DNA from 4 places in the Thalassotalea euphylliae genome. Region 3 is predicted to be linked to each of the others. Evidence: predicted binding sites of a transcription regulator. Region 3 holds the regulator's gene; each other region holds the start of a gene.

Region 1 (5,381 bases), 2.2 Mb from region 3:
ACTTCTACAAATAAAAAAGAGGGGGATATTGGGCAATATTGCACTTGCTGATTAGCACAATATTTCAGTAAATTAATGCTGATTTACCCAAAACTGCACCCCATTGGCATTGAATGGTGACACTGTGAATGACCATAAATTTGCCATAATCGCTTGATTTTTGATCTAGTTACACAACTTACGGTAATACATAGCTGCAGAACAAGTTTCGTTAGCATTTACTAAGCTTTCAAATAGTAATGTGTTTACTATTCGGTAACCGGTTTAGCTTTTGCAGTTGAAGCTCGCGTTGTTCTTTTGATTGTTGTCGCTTTTTTCGCAGTAGCTGGCTTTCTCGCGGTTGTTTTACGCGGAGTTGCTTTTGCAGCAGGTTCTGCATCAGATTTTGTCGCAGCTTCTTTTTTTGCTGTCGCAGGCGTTGCTTTTGCAGTTGCTGCTTTAGCTGTTGTTTTCGATGTAGCGGTGACTTCTGCTAAACGAGCGTCGACCAGTTTAGTGATCGCTTCAGTCAAGGCATCAACTTTTGCTTCTAACTTAGCAAGTTTTGCATCAGCATCAGAATCAATACCTAGCTTGCTTTTTAAGCTCGCAAATTTCTCGTCAAGCTGGCTGTTGCTCTTAACTTTCTCTTTTAGATCCGATTCGATTTTTTCGCCGCTTTCAATCAAGTCGTTTACAAACTTGTTGGTGTCGTCCAAGGTTACTGCCACTTTGTTGGAAATATACTCCCAGCCTTTGGCGTAACCGCCAACGGTAGCGTAAAGCGCTTGACGACTCGCTTTTTCTAAATCCTTTATTTTGCTCATACTAGACTCCTAAAATGACAAGAACCGACAGCTTAGGCTGTCAGTTCTTAAACAAATTTACTTTTCAAGCTTACCTAACGCTTCTGTTAAGGTGTCAATTTTAGCTGAAAGCTCTTCGATTTTTTTGTTGGTGTCGTCGTTGTCTAAGCCTAACTTAGCACGTACTTCGCTAACGCGAGTTTCAACGTTTGTTTTAATGTTTTCTTTCTCGCTTTTGTACTTTTCTTTAGCGTCCTCTTCTAGCTTCTCACCTTTTTCAACAAGTTCGTTAAACATCTTAGTTGCTTCAGTGTTTAGCTTTTCGTATTGGCCTTGCGCTTCGTCAAAACCTTTTCCGTATGCACCAATGCCAGCTAACCAGATCTTGCGAGCTAACTCTTCAGCTTGGTTTACTTTATCTTTAATTGTGTCGACTGTTGACATGATTTCTATCTCCTTGGTTGAGTACGATTGAGATAATAAAAAAGTAAATTAGAAAGCGCTGTCTAAAGCGCAAAAAAATGTTGAATAATTTTGGGGTTTTGTTTTTAAGCTAGTAAAAACAATGGTTTATTGATTTTCCTCAATTACTGCTGAACTCAATAGTGCTTAGTTAATAGATTAGTTAAAAGAATTAACGAGTTAAATCAAACTGCAATCACTTGATTTGGGGTAGAATGCCGCGATTATCGTATTTAATGTACTTGTGACAAATTATGAAAATATTCTTCGATGAAAATATGCCGTTCGCACGTGAGTTCTTTTCTGAGCTTGGCGGCGAGCAACATCAGCTGGTTCCATTTAAAGGCCGCGAGCTAACTGCTCAGCAGTTGATTGATGCGGATGTGTTGCTTGTTCGCTCGATCACAAAAGTGAATGAGGCATTGCTTGCTGACGCCCAGCAATTAAAGTTTGTGGGTACAGCTACAATTGGCGTTGACCATATTGATCAGAAGTACTTAGCTGAGCGCAACATTAAGTTTTCATCGGCACCTGGCTGCAACGCTATTTCTGTAGCGGAATTTGTGATCAGTAGCTTGGTGGTGCTCGCCGAGCGATACCAATTATCATTATCTGATAAATCAGTTGGCATTGTCGGGGCTGGTAATACCGGTTCTAGGCTTGCTGAAAAGCTTAATGCTATAGGGATTCACTATAAGTTGTGCGATCCGCTATTGGCGGATGCTGGCGATAATCGCGAGTTTGTCTCATTAGACGAGGCGTTAGCCTGCGATATTGTGTCACTGCACGTGCCGCTGACTCGCAGTGGCGAACACCCAACCTTTCATTTGCTTGATGAAGCAAAATTGCATGCTTTTAACGAGCAGCAAATTCTGATTAACGCTTGTCGTGGTGAGGTGATTGATAACCAAGCGTTATTAGCACTCAAACAGCAAGGCCATGGGCTCACCTTAGTGATGGATGTTTGGGAAGGCGAGCCAAATGTGTTAACAGAACTTATCCCTTTTGCTGATTTGGCAAGCGCCCATATTGCTGGTTATAGCTTAGAAGGAAAAGCTCGTGGTACACAAATGTTGTATCAGGCAGTATGTCAAATGCTAGAAATTGAAGGTAATAAGCAGTTAGCTGACTTTTTACCTAAGCCAAATATTGGCAGTGTAAAATTAAATCCAGATAGAAAAAGAAATCAGGAATTTGATGAAATATTGCTAAACCAGTTAGTAAAAATGGTATACGATGTCAGACGTGACGATGGCATCTTTCGTCAACAACTCTCTCGCTTTGGCTTTGACCATATCCGAAAGAATTACCCAGTTCGTCGGGAATTTTCTTCGTTGGCAATTTCAGGCGAAAACAGCTCATTGAATACGCTGGTTCAACTGGGCTTTAATAGGCTGGCTGATAACGCCTAAAGATTAGTAAAAATAAGATAAACGTAAGATAGAGGAAGAAAAATAGCATGGCGCAAAAATATGATGTATGTGTACTTGGTGCAACGGGACTCGTGGGTAAAACCATTATTGAAATTCTTGAACAACGTGACTTTCCCGTAAACAAACTCTATCCACTTGCGAGTGCGCGCTCTGCTGGTCAGTTTATTGAATTTAACGGTGAAAGCATTGAAGTGCTTGATGCTGACAATTTTGATTGGAGCCAAGCGCAAATTGGTTTCTTCTCAGCAGGTGGTGCTACGTCAGCAAAATATGCCCCAATGGCAGGCGATGCAGGTTGTATCGTGATTGATAACACGTCAGAATTTCGTTACGAACCAGACATTCCGTTAGTTGTACCAGAAGTAAACCCTGGTGCACTAGCTGATTACCGCAATCGCAATATTATTGCTAACCCTAACTGTTCAACCATTCAGATGATGGTGGCGTTAAAACCAATTCAAGACGCTGCCGGTATTGATCGCATCAACGTTTGTACTTATCAATCAGTTTCTGGTGCGGGTAAGGAAGCAATGGATGAGTTAGCTAAGCAATGTGCTGACTTATTAAGTGGCAAGCCGGTTGAAAGCAAAAGCTTTTCACGTCAAATTGCCTTTAACGTAATCCCACAAATCGATGTATTCCAAGATAACGGTTACACCAAAGAAGAAATGAAAATGGTGTGGGAGACTAAAAAGATTTTTGGCGACGAAAATATTTTGGTTAACCCAACGGCTGTACGTGTACCTGTATTCTATGGCCACGCTGAAGCTATTCACATTGAAACTCGCACACAAACTTCAGCTGAAGAAGTAAAAGCCCTGCTCAGCCAAGCTCCGGGTGTGGTGTTATGTGAAGACGATCAAGACTTCCCAACGCAAATTGGTGATGCGAGCGGCAAAGACGAGACTTTTGTTGGTCGTATTCGCGAAGATATTAGCCACCCGAATGGTATTAACTTATGGGTTGTGGCAGACAATGTGCGCAAAGGGGCGGCAACAAACAGTATTCAAATTGCTGAGCTATTAATTAAAGAATACTTGTAATACACATTACAAAAATTCGTAAAGAAATAGAAGGGTTAGCCGTTAACATTAGCGGTTAACCCTTTTTTTGTTGCCGTTTATTTACGCTGTTCTTGGCAGAAAGTGATTGAATTCTTGATCAAGGACAGGGTTTTACCGCTTGCTACGCATATCTATTTATCGCTAGCATAGACGATAGCCGAGACTTGGAATAAACTTTGCTTTGCTCTAGCTGGGTGTAACCGCCAGTTTTTTGGCAATTTATTAGAATAATTAGGAAAGACTTAATGCTGCGCTTACTTAGCCTGTGCTTGTTGCAGGTGTTAATCGTTGGACTTTTATTGGCGAGTACGCCTTCGGTTTCAGCACAAGATACCGGAATTCGAATTCGCGGGCCCAAAAGCACAGATGTTTTTCCTCATGACCGCTATGGTCCTATAACCAGCAGCGATACACTATGGAAAATCGCGTTAGCGATCCGACCAGACCCTTCAGTGACGGTTTATCAAGTTATGCAGGCTTTGTATGAGATGAACCCAAATGCCTTTGCCGATAACAACCGTAACCACTTAATTAATGGCCAGTATTTACTGGTTCCACCGATTGAAAAAATTCGTCTGATTGACCCTTATATCGCCAAAAATAGTGCGGTAAGCGACGACAAAAAGTGGCAAGGAAAAATTGCCAAAAAAGCTGAGCCAGTGGTACCAATCAAACCGGAAGAATTGGTTGTTAAAAAGAAAGACCTAGACGCAGCTAAAGGCGAAATTAATCAACAACTACAAACCTATGACACCGAGCAGCGTCAAAAACTCGATACTATTCAACGTGATGTTTTAGACTCGATTGATGGCCTTCAAGCGATTTTGCAAGAAAATGAGGCGCTGCGTCAGCGACTTGCTAACTTCAATGACCAATTAACTTTAATGCAAGGTGAAGTGGCAAAAGGGCAAGAAGTTAAGGCACAAATGGACAGTATGCTGCAGCTGCAAAAAGAGTTGTTAGTAAAAGCTGAAGAGCGCGAACGCCAATTGTTGCTAGAAAAGCAGCAAGCCGAGCTTGAGCAGCAAAATTGGATGTCGAGCTTGTGGTTCAAAGTGCTAATGGGTACTTTGCCAGCACTATTAATCGCTGGCGTAATTGCCTTCTTTATTGGCCGTAAAAAGCAAGCAAAAGAAGAGCCAGTGGAAGAAATGACGCTGGAAAAACCAGCCGCGCCATCAGATATGCCACCAGAAGCTCCAGCGCAAGAAGTGGCAAGTGAAGCAATAGAGGAAGACTTATCACTTGATGGCGAGCTGTCGCTTGATGATGAGCTTTCCATTGATCTAACTGAGTCGGACGATGAAACAGATGATTTATTCTCTGATGATATCGACGATCTTGGTGATGACTTGCTTAATGATGATTTAAGCGATGAAGTTATTCATTTAGACGATGAGCTAGATGAACTAGATGACCTAGAAGATATTTCGCTTGATGATGACTTGGAAAAAGTTGAAGAAGAAAGTGAGCCGCTAGAAAGTGGTGAGCTCGATCAAAGCATGCTCGATGATCTGCTTTCGGGTGATGATGGTAGCGAGGATGGTGACGCAGATAATAAGGTAGAAGAGGAAGGCGAGGCACTTGATGGTGGTCAACTAGATCAAAGTGATCTTGACGATCTGCTTTCGGGGCTT
Region 2 (5,381 bases), 420 kb from region 3:
CTACCAGGAATTTGAGCAAGGGGATTTTCGCGCTATTTATGGCAATGATGAAACGGTTTTTGAGGCGCCGCCATACAATATCCCTACTATTTCACTAACACGCTGGCCTTTCCCTGAGTATCACACAGACTTAGATACACCTGATAGGTTGGATGAAACAGCATTATCTGACACATTTGCCACAACATTGGCGCTTATTGAACACTTGGAATACAACCGTCGCTATACCGTAAACTTTACCGGTCTAGTTTGCTTGTCTGCTTATGGCTTATACAAATCAGTACCGCCTGTTGATGACTCAGGCGTAGACTACAACTCGCTGAGCGGCCGTTGGAACAAATTAATGAACTGCTTACCACGTGAAATTGAAGACAATATGTCAGTGTTTGACTTAGCCCTGAAATATCAACTGCCGGTAACAGAAGTTTTTAACTACCTCTCACAGTGGCAAGAAAACGGCTTATTAGTGGAGAAACCCTAAATGGCGTCGACATTACTAAAACTAGTAGACGAAACCATACCAGATATTTATCTGCAACAAATAACCAAGGATGACGCAACAGAGCAATACGTTAACTGGCTCAACGATCCTATGGTGAACCGCTATCTTGAAACACGCTTTATGGTGCAAACCTTAACTTCGGTTAGTGCTTTTATTGACAATATTAACGTTAACCCTAACGAGCACTTGTTTACTATCAGGCTGTCAGCGACGGGACAACATATTGGCAATATTAAGCTTGGCGCAGTCAATGGTCATCATGGCTACGGTGATATCAGCCTATTTATTGGCGAGAAAAGCTGTTGGGGGAAAGGCTATGCTAGCCAAGCCATTAAATTGATTAGTCAATATGGCTTGAAGCAACTCGGGCTACGCAAACTTTGCGCTGGTGCATATGAGCCCAACATTGGCAGTACCAATGCGTTTTTAAAGGCAGGCTTTATACATGATGGCGTATTAAAAGCCCACTACTTGGTCGATGGCAGCACTTGCGATCGAGTTCAAGTTTGCTTGTTTAGCGAAGACTAGAAAATAAATCACAGAATAACAATAGGAAACAAAACAATGAAAGTTTGCGTCTTGGGTGCTGGTGTAATGGGAAGTGGTATCGCGTCACTATTCATTCAGTCTGAGCAAGTTGAGAGCCTGATTTGGTGGGGACGCAACCTCGCGTCTGTTGAGGCTAGTTTTGCTAAGGTCAAAAAGGAAGTTTCTCGTTTTGCCAGAAAAAACTCGCTCTCCAAAGAGGTATTAGAGACATTACTGGAAAAAGTAACCTTCTCAGATGACATTAGTGCACTAGGTGGTTGTGATTTATACATTGAAGCTGTTGTCGAAGATTTCTCAATCAAAGCTGATATTTTCAAAAAGTTGTCAGCACTTGTGCCACATGATGCGATTGTCGCAACCAACACCTCTTCATTATCAATTACAGCACTGGCGATGAATATCGAAAAGCCCGAAAACTTTATTGGTATCCATTTCTTCCACCCGACATCCATGATGAAACTAGTGGAGTTGGTCAAAGGGTTAGTCACCTCAGAGCAAACACTTAGCAAGTCACTAGCCCTAGTTGAAACCCTCGATAAAAGACCAGTAACTGTCAACGAATCGCCCGGCTTCATTGTTAATCGAATGTTGATCCCTATGATCAACGAAGCGGTTGCTATCTTATCTGAAGGGGTAGCAAGTCGAGATGATATCGACAAGGCGATGAAGTATGGTGCCAATCACCCTATTGGACCACTAGCGCTGGCAGATCTTATCGGAACCGATGTTTGTTTGTCGATTATGGAAACTTTGTACGCGGAAACGGGTGACCCTAAATATCGCGCGCACCCGCTACTTAGACAGTACGTTAGAGCCGGTATGCTGGGTAGAAAAGTGAGGAAAGGCTTTTTGGATTATTAGTGAAAATTTGCGAATGTTTACGATTATAGTAACGACTGTTGTTTGTTATTAAACTATAGTGGAGTTGCCATAATCAACAGCAACTCCACTTCGGTTGGTTTAATTAGCGAACAAATATCTCTTTAAACATAGCCACTACTTTTTCTACCGTTTCAGATTTGACGTGGCGATGATCTATATCCCAAGCATCTTCAATACATTCAGTCACAAGCTCATAACTCGGTAAGTAATACATATCTTCGTTGTTATTAACAAGTTCATCCGCAGCAACTCTTAACACTGACTTAGAGTGACAATTTGCACTAATAATATGCTGTTCTTCAGCCCTACCCGTTGCTAAAAACGGAATAGGTGAAACACTAATAATGAGTTTAAAGTCAGGATTATGAGCTTTAATGATGTCGAAGAAACGCTGAATATAATCAACATTTTCTTGTACAGTAAGCGTCCTATGCTTAACCAAGTGAAACATATTTTCTCTTGGGTTACGTGACATGAAAGTACCGTCAGTGAGCTGCCAACATTCGTTCAGCCCCATGGTTAAGACAAATACCTTACAGCTTAAGAAAGTATCTCTTAACGCGGCAATATGTTTGTCATAATCAGCAAAATAAGCTTCTTTACTCGAAAACACGACCCCTTCTCGATAGGGGTCTAAGAAGAACCCCGTTTCATTTTGGAACAGTAGCTTGCTAAATTCTCGATGCCCAAATGCTTTTTCAGCTAGCTGTGTAAAGCTTGGTGAATTAAACATAATCCCATAGTTTGCACAGAATTTTACTAATTCATCACCAGGTTGGTAACCGTCAACAAACACGCCTGAGTTAGGGTCATCATTACGCTCACTAATGACATAGTTGTAACCTTGAGTCTGAAAGTACTTAGCGATTTCAAATGCGAAACAACTGCCCGCCGAGCCTATCGGTGTATCTAAATCCATAATTGGCTCTTTGCGCACATAGGGCAGAATCTCAAATTTTGACTGAGGATACTTTTCATGCACAGGGCTTGGCCAGAAGATCGCATTGGGATTTGGCTTGTCAGCTTGGCTATATCGGCTTCTTGAGTCATTAAAATTTTGCTCAAAGCTACTAATATCTTTTAATGCATCAAGCCACTCTGCTTGTAAAAATTTCTCCCAGTGCAACTGCTCTAAAGCGACTTTTTTAATGAACCTTAAAAGGTCGAAAATACTAGTAATTGAAACAAGTGTTGGATCATTTCTTTCAAGGTAGTTTACAAGTAGCCACGCTGGCTTAGGTGTCTTGATAACATTTTCAATAATAAACCGTGCATGTTGAAGGTTTTCAACCTGAAAGTTCAAGCCCACTTCAACGTAATTGAGGTCTAATGCTTGGTCTTTTGTGATCTTTTTCACAATTGGCGCAAACTTTCTAAAGTCCTGACAATCGTATGCAGGAAAGTAGTATTGTTCTGCTACCGTTTTCCAATGAATTTCACTAGGAACAAGGCAAAAGTTCAACGCATATCTAGGCTTGCCTGGTACTGGTGTTTTTGCACGATGGGCGATTTCAAATGGGTTGAAGATAATAGTATCACCAGCAGCGGGCTTCACGCCCATTGGCTGGTAGTCTACATTTAACTTTTTGCATAACGGTTCAATGTTAAGAGAGCGTTTTTCAACACTTGCAAAAATGTAACCGACTTCTTTTAACTTATCTGTCGCTTCTTTATCAAGATATGCGGTGTCACTGCCGTGTTCATCAAAACCATTTAAGTAGGTGATAACCTTTAAATGCTTCTCGGGCCCACCATCACAGTGCCACTTAGTTGAATATCCGGTTTCTTCATCCGTACTTTCGATTTTATAAATAGACCACCAAAAAACACAGTATTCACTGCCAAAATATGAACGAATATGAGCGTCAATTTCATCCGTGAACACTTGGGTTAACAGAAGTTCAGCAACGCTTTCGTGTTGTATGCCCTCAGAGTCGCCTTCAAACTCCTCGATTAACGATTGGCACAGTTCTGCAGGTAACAGGTTAGGAATACACTTGATATGATCTTTAACAAGTGTCGTGTCGATTGTCTCTCGTTCGAATTTTGCTTGGGCTTTTTCGGCGGCGCTTCGATAGCCATGGTCTTCGCCAAAATATTTAACAACAGCTTTATCAGCCCCCGGTTTGATATTGTATATCTCACCTTCTACTTCAAGTAAATTCTCTTCAAGATTAACGTCAGACATAATTGACCTCTCCATAGGCGGTAATTTGACACTGAATACCAACTTCTAGCAACTACCAAACCAGAAATGAGCCGACTAACTAAATTTAATGATCTCTTGTTTTATTACATGCTAGTTGCTAAATAGCTGCTCGTAATAATCAGAGTTTTCACGATAAAACTCGTTATACAAATCCATAAACGCCTTTTGGGGAAGATTTTTATATCGCGTTTTCATCTTCTCTGCCGAATCCCATAACCCGCCACGGAACTTTGAAATATAGTGATAGTCTTCGAGTAAACAAGCGATAGTAGCTTCATTCGTAACTTCCATCCCTTTGACAAATTTGTTTCGATGAATACCTTCAAATTTATAACCCACTAGTTCCATGCGTTGCTGCCAACCGGTCAAATCGATATGCTGGCCAGCTTCAATGCGCGTAATACCTAAGTACTCAAAGGCATGTTCCGAAATTCTCGCTATCGCTTCTAGCGCAATAAAGGGAGAGTTTCGTTTGTCTACTTTGCTGTCAACCACTAGTGCAATAACACAGTGTTTTTTTACCAAGTCGATACATGAAAGCGATACCACCCCCATGTACTCTCCCTGTTTATTAGCAACAATAAGAATTAAACGCTCTTGGTGTTGTTGGGTGAAAAAGGCCACCTGCCCTGCAGGAGTATTAGGAAAAACGCCTTGATCGAGATAGCGAGTTATTTTTTTATCATTAAACCACTTGTACCAATTAGAGTCGCGAGCAAACTCTTCTGTTGGCACACACAAATCCATGACTTCGCCGGCAATGAATACATCTAAAGGTTTAATCATCTATCTTTACAACCTTATAACATCTGCAAATTATTTTTTGGTTAACGGTGCAAACCAATTCGTTTCATAGTAATGAGGTTTTAGCGCATTTTCCTTGTAGTAGATTATGGTTTTGGCTAAAAATTCTCGATAGTGGGCAAGTGCTTGCTTAAAATCTTCAATTGCATCAGCTTCTTCAACGGCTTCATATAGCAGACGAATTAACATAGCCTGCATATGTAATACACTACCCTTAAGCAAATAGTAGAAAATTTCTCTATTGCACAACTCTTCATCAATTAGCAGCATAAAATGCTGTTTCAACAATTTGAGACAGCCTTCAAAGCTATCATCTAACTCATCAATAGCTTTAATCAGCAGTAAACAAAACTCCTCATAGCCCTGCGTGTCCAGTTCACCAGCGAGCTCTTGATAATAAGACCCATCGTCTAGATAAGTACTGTCTGTAACCAA
Region 3 (5,381 bases):
CGGTGACGACATGGCCGACTTACCTTGCATTGAGTATGCTGCCTTGGGAGTTGCGGTTAATGATGCACACCCAGCTGTCATTAACAAAGCAGATTATCGCACTTTTACGCTAGGTGGCTTTGGCGCTGTGCGCGAACTTTGTGATCTTATTATGCATAGCCAAGACACATTGGTAGACGCTAAAGGCGCGAGTGTATGAATCGACTTTATGGCCTAGCGCTAATCGCTTTCTTGTTTAGCCTTATGGCCTATGGCGTTGTGCAATGGCGTCAAGCACAGCAGCAAGACGCTGACATTGTTGAAGCCGAGCTTGTCCCTGACTTTATTGCAGAAGCGCTTAATAGTGATATCTACAGCGAGAGCGGCCAATTATCGCACCATGTTATTGCCGAGCGCATGGAACACTATGCTGAGTTAGCATTTACTCACTTTGAACAGCCTAAATATACTGTGTATCCAAAAAATGATTCGGCACCATGGCAACTCGAAGCACTTGAAGGCACGCTTTATAACAATAATCGCGTGGTATTAAAAAACCGTGTGACATTAATGGCGACAGAGCCAGACAGTTTGATTAAGGAAATTCACTGTAAATACTTAGAACTGGATTTGAACACCAATATTATTAGCTCTGATCAAACCATATTGATTCAGGGAAAAGACTTTACTATGTATGGTTCTGGGCTGATTATAGACTTAAACACTAAACAAATGACATTGACCGAGCATGTACAAACTATTTATAAAAAAGCTGCTAGCTAGCCTAGCGCTCGCGAGTGTGATCAGCACTCCGGCACTTGCTGCAAAAATTGACCTTGAGCAAGAAATTCATATCTCGGCAGGGCGTCAAGCAGGTGACTTAAAGAACAAAATTGCCAGCTACTTAGATGATGTAGTGATTTCACAAGGTTCATTGAAAATTAAAGCTGACCTCGTGCAAGTTTTTAGTCAAAAAGATCAAGACGTACAAACCTATGTGGCTAAAGGGCAACCTGCAACATTTGAACAACTGCTTGAAGATGGCAGTAAGATTCGTTTGCAAGCCAACGAAATTAAATATGAGCCTTTAACTTTCACTATCACCATCTCGGGCAATGCATTGCTGACGCAAGCAGGTAGTGAGGTTAGTGGTGAAAAAATCGTGTACAACACGCTAACCGAGCAATTGGAAGCCGAAGGTGGCAGTAACCAGTCGGTAACCACTATTTTAAAACCTAAAGCAAAAAGTGATAAATAGCCGATGACACAAGAAGTAACACTTACCGCGTCTGGCTTAGCAAAAGCTTATAAAGGTCGACAGGTTGTTAAAAATGTCAGCTTGTCGGTCAGTACTGGACAAATTGTGGGTTTACTTGGCCCTAATGGTGCGGGTAAAACCACGTCGTTTTATATGATTGTTGGCTTAGTGCCGAACGATAGCGGTGAAATCACTTTAGGGGCAGATGATTTAACTTTGTTGCCTATGCATGAGCGCGCGCGTCGCGGTATTGGCTATTTGCCGCAAGAAGCGTCTATTTTTCGCAAACTGACGGTTTATCAAAACATCATGGCGATCTTGCAAACACGCAAAGACTTAACGGAAGTTGAGCGTGAAGAAAAACTTGAATTGCTTATTGAAGAATTCAATATCGGCCATATAAGAGATAATACGGGCATGAGTTTATCGGGTGGTGAACGTCGTCGTGTCGAGATCGCCAGAGCGCTAGCGGCCGACCCATTGTTTATTTTGCTAGATGAACCTTTTGCTGGTGTAGACCCAATTTCAGTTGGTGATATTAAAAAGATTATTTTGCATTTAAAGCAGCGTGGCATTGGCGTTTTGATCACTGACCACAATGTCCGCGAAACACTTGATGTGTGTGAGCATGCATATATCGTTAGTCACGGAGAATTAATCGCTGAAGGTGATTCAGAACAAATTTTGGCGAATCAGCAAGTAAGAGATGTATACCTAGGTGAGCAATTCACGCTATAGTTAAATCATTAGCGTTTTACTTGAATAAAAGAATACAACAAAAGGAAACCGTTAGACTTAAATGCGTCCATCATTGCAGTTAAAAATTGGTCAGCAACTTACGATGACGCCGCAACTTCAGCAGGCTATCAAGTTACTACAATTATCAACATTAGACCTTCAACAAGAGATTCAAGAAGCGCTGGAGAGCAATCCACTGCTTGAAGTGGATGAGTCGGCGAGTGCCTCATCGGAAAGTAATGACAGCGAGTCTATAGACGATGCTTATTCTGCTACGGCAACGACCGAGCAGGTGACAACAGATGGTTCTGAAGATGCTATGCCTACCGCTGATGAGGTCAGCACTACTGAGGCGATGGAAAAAAATGACATTCCAGAAGAGTTGAGTATTGATACCACTTGGGATGAGTCATTTAGTGCAGGTGTAAGTAGCTCAGGCATTGGCACTGCAGGCAGTGATGACTACGTTTATCAAGGTGAAACCACCGATTCTATTCAAGACCACTTGCACTGGCAAATGGAGCTAACACCCTTTAGTGAAACCGATGAAGCCATTGCTATGGCAATTATCGATGCCGTTGACGATGCTGGTTACCTAACCGTTTCTGCCGAAGATATTTTGGAAAGTCTAGGTCTTGAAGAAGTTGAACTTGATGAAGTTGAAGCGGTATTAAAGCGTATTAATATGTTCGATCCTATTGGGGTCGCAGCGCGCTCTATTCCTGAATGTTTATTGATTCAATTGAATCAGTTCGATAACGACACACCGTATTTAGCAGAAAGTAAGCTGATCATTAGCGAGCACATTGATTTATTGGGTAATCGTGACTATCGTCAAATAATGCGAAAAACCAAGCTCAAGGAAGACCAGCTGCGCGAGGCACTGCGCCTGATCCAGTCGTTAAACCCAAGACCTGGTGATGCGGTAGTGCAAGGTGATGATCAGTACGTTATCCCAGATGTTTCTGTGGAAAAGAAAAATGGTCGCTGGGTGGTTGAGCTTAATCCAAGTACAGCACCAAGATTATCAATTAACCAGCAATACGCAGCGATGACCAAAAGTATGAAGTCATCGGACGATAATCAGTTTATCCGTTCAAACCTGCAAGAAGCCAAATGGTTTATTAAAAGTTTAGAAAGCCGCAACGAAACGCTACTAAAAGTGTCAAACTGTATTGTTCAGCGTCAGCAAGGCTTTTTCGAATACGGGCCAGAAGCGATGCGCCCGATGGTGTTAAACGACATCGCAGAAGCGGTTGATATGCATGAGTCAACCATATCGCGTGTAACCACGCAAAAATTCATGCACACGCCTAGAGGTATTTTCGAATTAAAATACTTCTTTTCTAGTCATGTTAGTACGGAAAATGGAGGGGAATGTTCATCTACTGCTATCAGAGCATTAATTAAAAAGCTTGTCTCAGCAGAAACTCCATCGAAACCATTAAGTGATAGCAAAATGGCGGAACTATTAGCAGAGCAAGGGATTAATGTTGCGCGACGGACAATAGCTAAGTACCGAGAGTCCTTATCTATTCCACCGTCAAATCAAAGAAAAAGTCTACTTTAAGTATTCAAGCAATGAGGAATAAAGCTTATGCAAATTAATTTATCAGGCCACCACGTAGAAGTGACAGATTCATTACGCGATTTCGTTAACACTAAGTTTGCAAAGCTGGAGCGACATTTCGATCACATCAACAATGTATACGTCGTTCTTACCGTAGAAAAATTAAACCAAAAAGCCGAGGCGACAGTTCACCTCAACGGCACAGAGGTTCACGCCTCAGCACAAAATCAAGACATGTACGCATCAATTGACTCGCTCATTGATAAACTTGACCGCCAAATCCTTAAATACAAAGGAAAAATTACTCAGCATTAAACTATGAAGCTGCAAGATATACTAACCGAGGACTGCACATCCTGTGCAGTCCCACTGTCAAGCAAAAAGAAAATCCTCGAGCAAATTTGCAGTATTGCAACTAGTCACATCCCTGAACACTCAACATTTGAATTGCTGCAAAGTTTGCTGGCTCGTGAAAAAATGGGCAGCACAGGCATTGGCAATGGTATTGCAATACCACACGGTCGCCTTACTGGCACGAATCAAGTTGTGGCAGTACTGATGACCACTGAACAGCCAGTGGCGTTTGATGCGATTGATAACCGCGCTGTTGATATCTTCGTGGCGTTATTTGTGCCTGAAGACTGTTGTAAAGATCACTTATCCACGCTGCAAAGTATTGCTAAGCTGCTTAGCAACAAACAAATCAATAAAAAAATTCGTAAATGTACTAGTAATCATGAACTTTACGAGTTGATTAACCAAGCGGAATAACGGTAAGCACACTATGAAACTTATTATCGTCAGTGGTCGTTCAGGCTCTGGCAAATCTGTTGCGCTCAGAGTTCTGGAAGATTTAGGATATTACTGCGTTGATAATATTCCAGTTAACTTACTACCTGCGCTTACCCATACAGTAATCAACGAATACGAAAACGTTGGTGTATCGCTCGATGTTCGTAATTTGCCGGCTGAGCCCAAAGACGTTCATGAGATTCTAGATTATCTGCCTGCTGCCGTAGAGCTGACCATTCTGTACCTTGATGCTAACGACAACGACCTAATCCGTCGTTTTAGCGAAACACGCCGTTTGCACCCGCTGATCAGACAAAATATCGCACTTGACCAAGCATTAGAATTAGAGAAAAAACTGCTTGAGCCTGTTTCAACTCGCGCTGACTTATATATGAATACTAGCCAGCTATCGCCGCACCAGTTAGCCGATCTCGTACGTGAACGCATACTTGGTAAGAAAACAGGGGCTATGGTGCTAGTGTTTGAATCCTTTGGCTTTAAACACGGTATTCCTGCTGATGCTGATTACGTGTTTGATGCACGATTCCTCCCTAATCCGTTCTGGGACAAAGAGTTAAAATCGCAAACTGGCTTAGACCAACCCGTCCGTGACTTTCTCGCTAGCCAGCCGATTGTCACTAAGTTTGTTTGGCAAATTAATAGTTTTTTAATGACTTGGTTGCCGCACCTAGAGCGAAATAACCGTAGTTATGTGACAATAGCGATTGGTTGTACTGGTGGTAAGCATCGTTCAGTCTATATTGCTGAATTACTTGCTGGAAACTTCCGCAAAGAGCGTGAAGATGTGCAATCGCGTCATCGCGATATTGAGATAAAAAGTACTTAACAAGCATTGTGCTCACCACTGAGCCATATTACTAAGGCAAGCTGAGCGAAGCACCAACGTAAGCTAAGCAGCGCAAATCGCTAATTACTAATAACAAGAACTAAGAGGTTGCAATGGCAAGCGTATCCAAAGATATTGAAATCATTAATAAACTGGGATTACACGCCCGTGCCGCCACTAAGCTTGCGCAATTAAGC
Region 4 (5,381 bases), 880 kb from region 3:
CTATTATTAGCAATGTAACTTAAACTAACACAGCAGTGGCTAGTTGTTAACCGTTATTGCACGCTGTATGAGTACCGAAGAGTTATACCAATAAAAAAGGGGCCTAAGCCCCTAATTTGTGATTAATATAATGATTATATTAATAATTTTATAAATTCATTTTATTTTTCAAGTGGTACTACTTGTACGCCAGCCACCTTCACGTCACTCTGTTCGTTACGTAACTGAGCCAGACGATTTAATTGACCAATTGACGATAGCATTGAGTGGATTGGGATAAACATGCCACGCTTGTGAAAATCTAGTACTTGCTCGTCTGACAACTCACGTAGCTTCGGCTCTTTAATGGTATGAATACCAACAATTTTTTTCTTCTCACCGTTGGCAAAGGTAATCACTAGTTCAACTTCTTCAAGTAATTCTGCGTCTTGCATTTCTTTGATGAAGCGCTCAGTCATGACTTCACTTTCATATAAACGGCCAAGCGTGTCTTGAATGTTCTTCATCAAGTCAGTTTCTTCGCCTTTTTCGTTATACAAAGGTAGCTCTTTATCTTCACCTACATATTCGCTATCTAGGTCAACACAAGCCGTTAGTGTTTTTTCTTTGTCTGGGTCTAAACCTAATGAGAATGGCACCATACCAACACTTTGCGGTGCGTATAAACCAGTCCAGTCATCACCTTTCAAGAATAAGTTTTCCCCCGTTTCTAAACCTAGCATAGCCACTGAGCGGAAACGATTTGAGTCAGGGTCTTTAACAATAAATACAGGGTAGCTCATTGCACCTTTTGAGTACTCTGGCGCAGTAATTGGCACAATATGTAAGCCTGCAATATGCTTTAAACTGCGCTGTGCAGCGATTTTTAAATTTTGGTGATGTTCTTTTTTAATTGGTACTAAATTCGCCATGGCAATACTTCTCTCTTCAAAATACAACTCAATACCGCAATGGCATCAGTTTAATTATTGTTTTGTTCATCATGCAGTCGAACCGACTACATTTTGTTACAACAGACATGGTAGCTAGTTAACTCGGTTTCAACCCAGCAGCGCAAAAAATTTTTCCTTTCTGTTAACTTGTGCAAATAAGCTTAGAAAATCTCTCAATATCTGAATTTGGCTTTGTGCTACTATCTCAGCAATTCAATCAAACTACGCATAACAAAGTACTGTGAAAGCTCTCGTTTTTGTTTCAATTTTATGGGCATTTTCCTTTGGGATCATTAAAGGAGAATTAACCGGTATTGCTCCAAGCCTTGTCTCAGCATTACGACTGTTATTGTGCGCCTTGGTCTTTTTGCCTTTCATTAGTTTTACCACTAATAACAAACTAAGCGTTCAGCTTTTATTGTTAGGAGCCCTGCAGTTTGGTGTGATGTACTGGGCCTATATTAGTTCTTATCAATATTTACCCGGCTACTTGGTCGCAGTATTCACAATATTTACGCCTATGTACGTTTTTCTTATCGACGGCTTAATGTCACGTCGTGTTAACTTACAACAAATGCTACCCATTTTACTCTCAATTGCTGGTGCTGCCGTGATCGTTTTTAAAGCACCAAATAGTGATGCTTGGTTAGTTGGTTTTATCATATTGCAAGGTGCTAATCTCGCATTTGCCGCAGGCCAAGTTGGTTATCAACGTATCAGTAAAGCGTACAGCACTGACCACACCAATAATATGTCGATAATGTACATAGGTGCGGCGATTTTTATGCTGATAATTGTGTTAGTTGAGCAGTCTTATGTGGGCGTATCAGACATTACTAACCGTCAATGGTTGGTGATCCTATATTTAGGTATCATCGCATCCGGCGTAGGTTTTGCGCTGTGGAATTATGGTGCAAAACAAGTTAACGCAGCATCACTTGCAGTGATGAATAATGCCTATATTCCATTTGCGGTTATATTTGCATTAACCTTGTTTAATGAACACGCTGATATCGCAAGGCTGGCGTTAGGAACTAGTTTAATAGCGGCCTCTGCATGGCTGCTAAGCAAGCAACAAGTGCAAAAGGCAAGCGAATAAAAACGACTCGTATGAAAAACTTGTTTTATGCCATCAAACAAAAATCAGCTATCGCTCTTGTCGCTTTGATCACGACGTTCAATGCATCAGCAATTCCACGCATCGACACTGAATATGGATACAACGCCGATGGTTTTGTCCGCGTTAAAGTAACCAATGAAACAACACGCGAATTGGCGTGCTATGTTGCCATTGACGGTCGCAGTATTAAATTTGTATTACCGCCAAGAGGGGCGTCGAGATGGTACCGCGCAACGGATAAACGTTTCACGGCAAAGAGCTTTAGTGTTTGGTGTGATTACCTAGAGTTTCACCCTGCTTACCAAAGATATAAACGTTAAAGCGTGCATTCTTTAGTAAGCCGGTTATAGAGAAAAGGTGTTATTTTCGCGCTCGATAAAGCGAAATTAAGCCGTTGGTAGAGCCGTCCATCGTCAACTTAGCATTGGTATCTGCGAGTTTACTTAACACTTGATTACCAAGTGCTTTACCTAACTCTACACCCCACTGATCAAACGAGTTAATCTGCCAAATCACCCCTTGCACGAACACTTTTTGCTCATACAAAGCGATTAGGCTACCCAAGGTTTTTGGGTCAAGGCGGTCGAATAATAAGGTATTGCTTGGTTTATTACCTTTCATCACCTTGTGGCTAGAGAGGTTTTTGATCTCTTCCGTACTACATTTGGCCTTTTTCATTGCAGCAATCACTTGTGCTTCACTTTGCCCTTCCATCAGCGCCTGACTTTGGCCAAAACAGTTTGCCGCTAGCATATCGTGGTGATTAGCACATTCACTCGCAGGGTGAAGCGGCATCATAAAGTCCACAGGAATATGGGTTTTACTTTGATGAATCAACTGATGGAATGAATGTTGGCCATTCGTACCTTCACTGCCCCAGATAATCGGGCCAGTATCGTAGTCTGCTTCCTCATTATTTAAGTTAACCGACTTACCGTTACTTTCCATATCCAATTGTTGAATATAGGCAGGAAGACCACGTAAGTAATGATAATAGGGCAGTAATACCTGTGATTGAGCACCGTGGAAGTTACGGTACCATATGCCCAGCAGTGCCATAATCACTGGCATATTTTGCGCCAGCGGTGCCTGTTGAAAGTGCTGATCAAGCTCAAACGCGCCAGTTAAAAAGTCATGGTAGTTTTCGTAACCTATGGCAAGTGCTAACGGTAAGCCAATTGCCGACCAAACCGAGTAACGACCACCGACCCAATCCCACATTGGGAAAATATTGTCAGGATTAATACCAAATTCTTGTGCGGCGGTGATATTGGTTGAAACACAAGCAAAGTTATATTCAACATCGGCTTGTGTAGCTGTTTGTAAAAACCACTCTTTCGCTGACTGGGTATTACGCAAAGTTTCTTGTGTCGTCAGTGTTTTTGACGATGTAATAATCAGCGTGGTTTCTGGGTTTAAGCCCGCTAAGACGTCTTGCAAGTGGCAGCCATCAACGTTAGCCACAAAGTGCACATTAATGTGTTTTTGGCGATAAGGTTTTAACGCCTCTGACATAATTTTAGGGCCAAGAAATGAGCCACCAATACCAATACTGATAACATCAGTAAATGCCTTACCGCTGTAACCTTTCTTTTCACCAGTTGATACCGCTTCAACAAAACGTTTCATTTGCGCACGTGTTTGTTCAATTTCAGGCATCACATCTTTGCCATCAACATACACTGGCTGGCCAGAGAAGTTACGTAATGCCGTATGCAGTACCGCGCGATGTTCGGTCACATTAATTTCACTACCGGCAAACATGCGTTCACGCTGTTGTTCAACATTGGCAGCTTGAGCCAGCGCCACTAAATGCTCAATGGATTGCTCGGTAATATGATTCTTTGAATAATCTAAAGTCAGCCCTGCCGCCGTCATCGAATATTTGTTGAAGCGCTCACTGTCTTGCTCAAACAGTGATTTCATATGAATATCTTCGATATCTTGATAATGTTTTTGAAGGTTTTTCCACTCGGCAGAGGAAGTGAGCATAGTTGATTTCCCAATAATTATTCTAAAAGTACGCCTGTTTTTGCTTTAGTTTACGTAAACTCGCGACAAAGGTTAACCATTATAGCGTTCAACAACACTTATTCATGGCCTTAAATCGCCTATGAATACATATACAAAGCGATGAATAATATAACGCATCAACTTTGCAACTCTATGAAAGCCTACTTCATTTGTTAAGAGGAAACGATAGATGAAAGGTTTCATTTCACTAGTTTTACTACTGATCACGATTATAAACTTACCTAGCTCCCCCTAATCGTCTATTTTATTTACACTTTAGCAGTTGCTTTTCAACAACATTTAAAAACAACCCAATAAATTCAATAACGTAGCTAAAGCCAACGGTTTGGGCATATGTTTTGCTTGTAACTCGTCTGACCAATAGAAAAACTATCAATGATCATAATTTTAAAGGAAGAAAACATGAGAAATAGACGTAGTTTGATCCGCTCGCTGCTGGGAGTTAGCGCCTTAGCTAGCTTGATCAGTTCACAGTTTTCGTACGCAATAGTCATTACTGCCAGCCAAGATGCAACTGAACTCGCCAACACTCTTCTCGTTCCGGGTTCTGGGATCACAATAAATTCTGCAATACTCTCTGGTGGATTTAGCTCAGAATCTGGTGATGAGGGTAATTGTGAAGATGAAATAGGGTGTGGGCCAGGCGAAAATGGGAATGTTAACCTTGACAACCCAATCGCACCATTAAACCAAGCAGGCTTGTTTACTAATGCCTCCGGTGTTTACAACTTGCCTTCTGCTGGCGGTATAGTCTTTAGCACCGGTAACGTTACAAGTTATCAAGACGGCCCAAATACGAGTAATTCATTTGGGTTAGACAATGGAAGTAGTGCAAGTCAAGAACAAAACGATCAACTGTCTCCTTTAACAGGCCAGCTTCAACATTTCGACCCCGTTCAGCTCGACATTAGCTTCACTGTTGATGAGGATAGCGCCTCAACAATCACCTTCTTCGGTGCTTTTGGTTCAGAAGAATTCCCTGAGTTCGTCAATTCAGGGTTTGTGGATGGCTTTGGTCTGTTTGTAAATGGTCAAAATGTTGCTGGAGCATTACCAACAGGCGCATCGCCAGAAGACGGACTAGCACCTATCAATATCAATCACCCCGATTTTCTACCTTTACCTGGCACTGAATTAGATGGTGTACTAGCTCCTAACGGTAACCCTTTACTTAGATTTGATGTACCTGTTCAAGAGGGAGTAAATACCTTTAGATTACTGCTAGCAGATGCTTCTGATGGCGGCTACGATTCAACTATTTTTCTGGCAAGTTTCGGTGAGCTAGGTGAATCGCC

Evidence for each region. The regulator sigma-54, encoded in region 3, starts transcription at its own class of promoters, with help from an activator protein. The targets are predictions, from matches to a motif close to GTTGGCACGNNNNTNGNNT.
Region 1: the regulator sigma-54 is predicted to act here: its motif matches at 3,908-3,926, upstream of DXX94_RS17160 (FimV/HubP family polar landmark protein).
Region 2: the regulator sigma-54 is predicted to act here: its motif matches at 4,179-4,197, upstream of DXX94_RS05935 (GSCFA domain-containing protein).
Region 4: the regulator sigma-54 is predicted to act here: its motif matches at 4,412-4,430, upstream of DXX94_RS11725 (choice-of-anchor L family PEP-CTERM protein).

What each region holds. Positions count from the first base shown of each region.
Region 1 is NZ_QUOT01000001.1:3,909,475-3,914,855, forward strand. Features, by position in the region: gene DXX94_RS17140 (hypothetical protein) at 249-806, opposite strand; gene DXX94_RS17145 (phasin family protein) at 864-1,229, opposite strand; gene DXX94_RS17150 (4-phosphoerythronate dehydrogenase) at 1,502-2,659, shown strand; gene DXX94_RS17155 (aspartate-semialdehyde dehydrogenase) at 2,707-3,723, shown strand; gene DXX94_RS17160 (FimV/HubP family polar landmark protein) at 3,990-5,381, shown strand, end outside.
Region 2 is NZ_QUOT01000001.1:1,335,420-1,340,800, forward strand. Features, by position in the region: gene DXX94_RS05920 (DUF4910 domain-containing protein) at 1-481, shown strand, start outside; gene DXX94_RS05925 (GNAT family N-acetyltransferase) at 482-1,030, shown strand; gene DXX94_RS05930 (3-hydroxyacyl-CoA dehydrogenase family protein) at 1,067-1,912, shown strand; gene DXX94_RS05935 (GSCFA domain-containing protein) at 2,016-4,121, opposite strand; gene DXX94_RS05940 (GNAT family N-acetyltransferase) at 4,233-4,928, opposite strand; gene DXX94_RS05945 (motility associated factor glycosyltransferase family protein) at 4,959-5,381, opposite strand, start outside.
Region 3 is NZ_QUOT01000001.1:1,758,572-1,763,952, reverse strand. Features, by position in the region: gene kdsC (3-deoxy-manno-octulosonate-8-phosphatase KdsC) at 1-199, shown strand, start outside; gene lptC (LPS export ABC transporter periplasmic protein LptC) at 196-762, shown strand; gene lptA (lipopolysaccharide transport periplasmic protein LptA) at 728-1,237, shown strand; gene lptB (LPS export ABC transporter ATP-binding protein) at 1,241-1,975, shown strand; gene DXX94_RS07920 (RNA polymerase factor sigma-54) at 2,037-3,545, shown strand; gene hpf (ribosome hibernation promoting factor) at 3,573-3,860, shown strand; gene ptsN (PTS IIA-like nitrogen regulatory protein PtsN) at 3,864-4,316, shown strand; gene rapZ (RNase adapter RapZ) at 4,330-5,184, shown strand; gene DXX94_RS07900 (HPr family phosphocarrier protein) at 5,298-5,381, shown strand, end outside.
Region 4 is NZ_QUOT01000001.1:2,634,605-2,639,985, reverse strand. Features, by position in the region: gene DXX94_RS11745 (SapC family protein) at 162-911, opposite strand; gene DXX94_RS11740 (EamA family transporter) at 1,174-2,031, shown strand; gene DXX94_RS11735 (hypothetical protein) at 1,989-2,372, shown strand; gene pgi (glucose-6-phosphate isomerase) at 2,413-4,044, opposite strand; gene DXX94_RS11725 (choice-of-anchor L family PEP-CTERM protein) at 4,489-5,381, shown strand, end outside.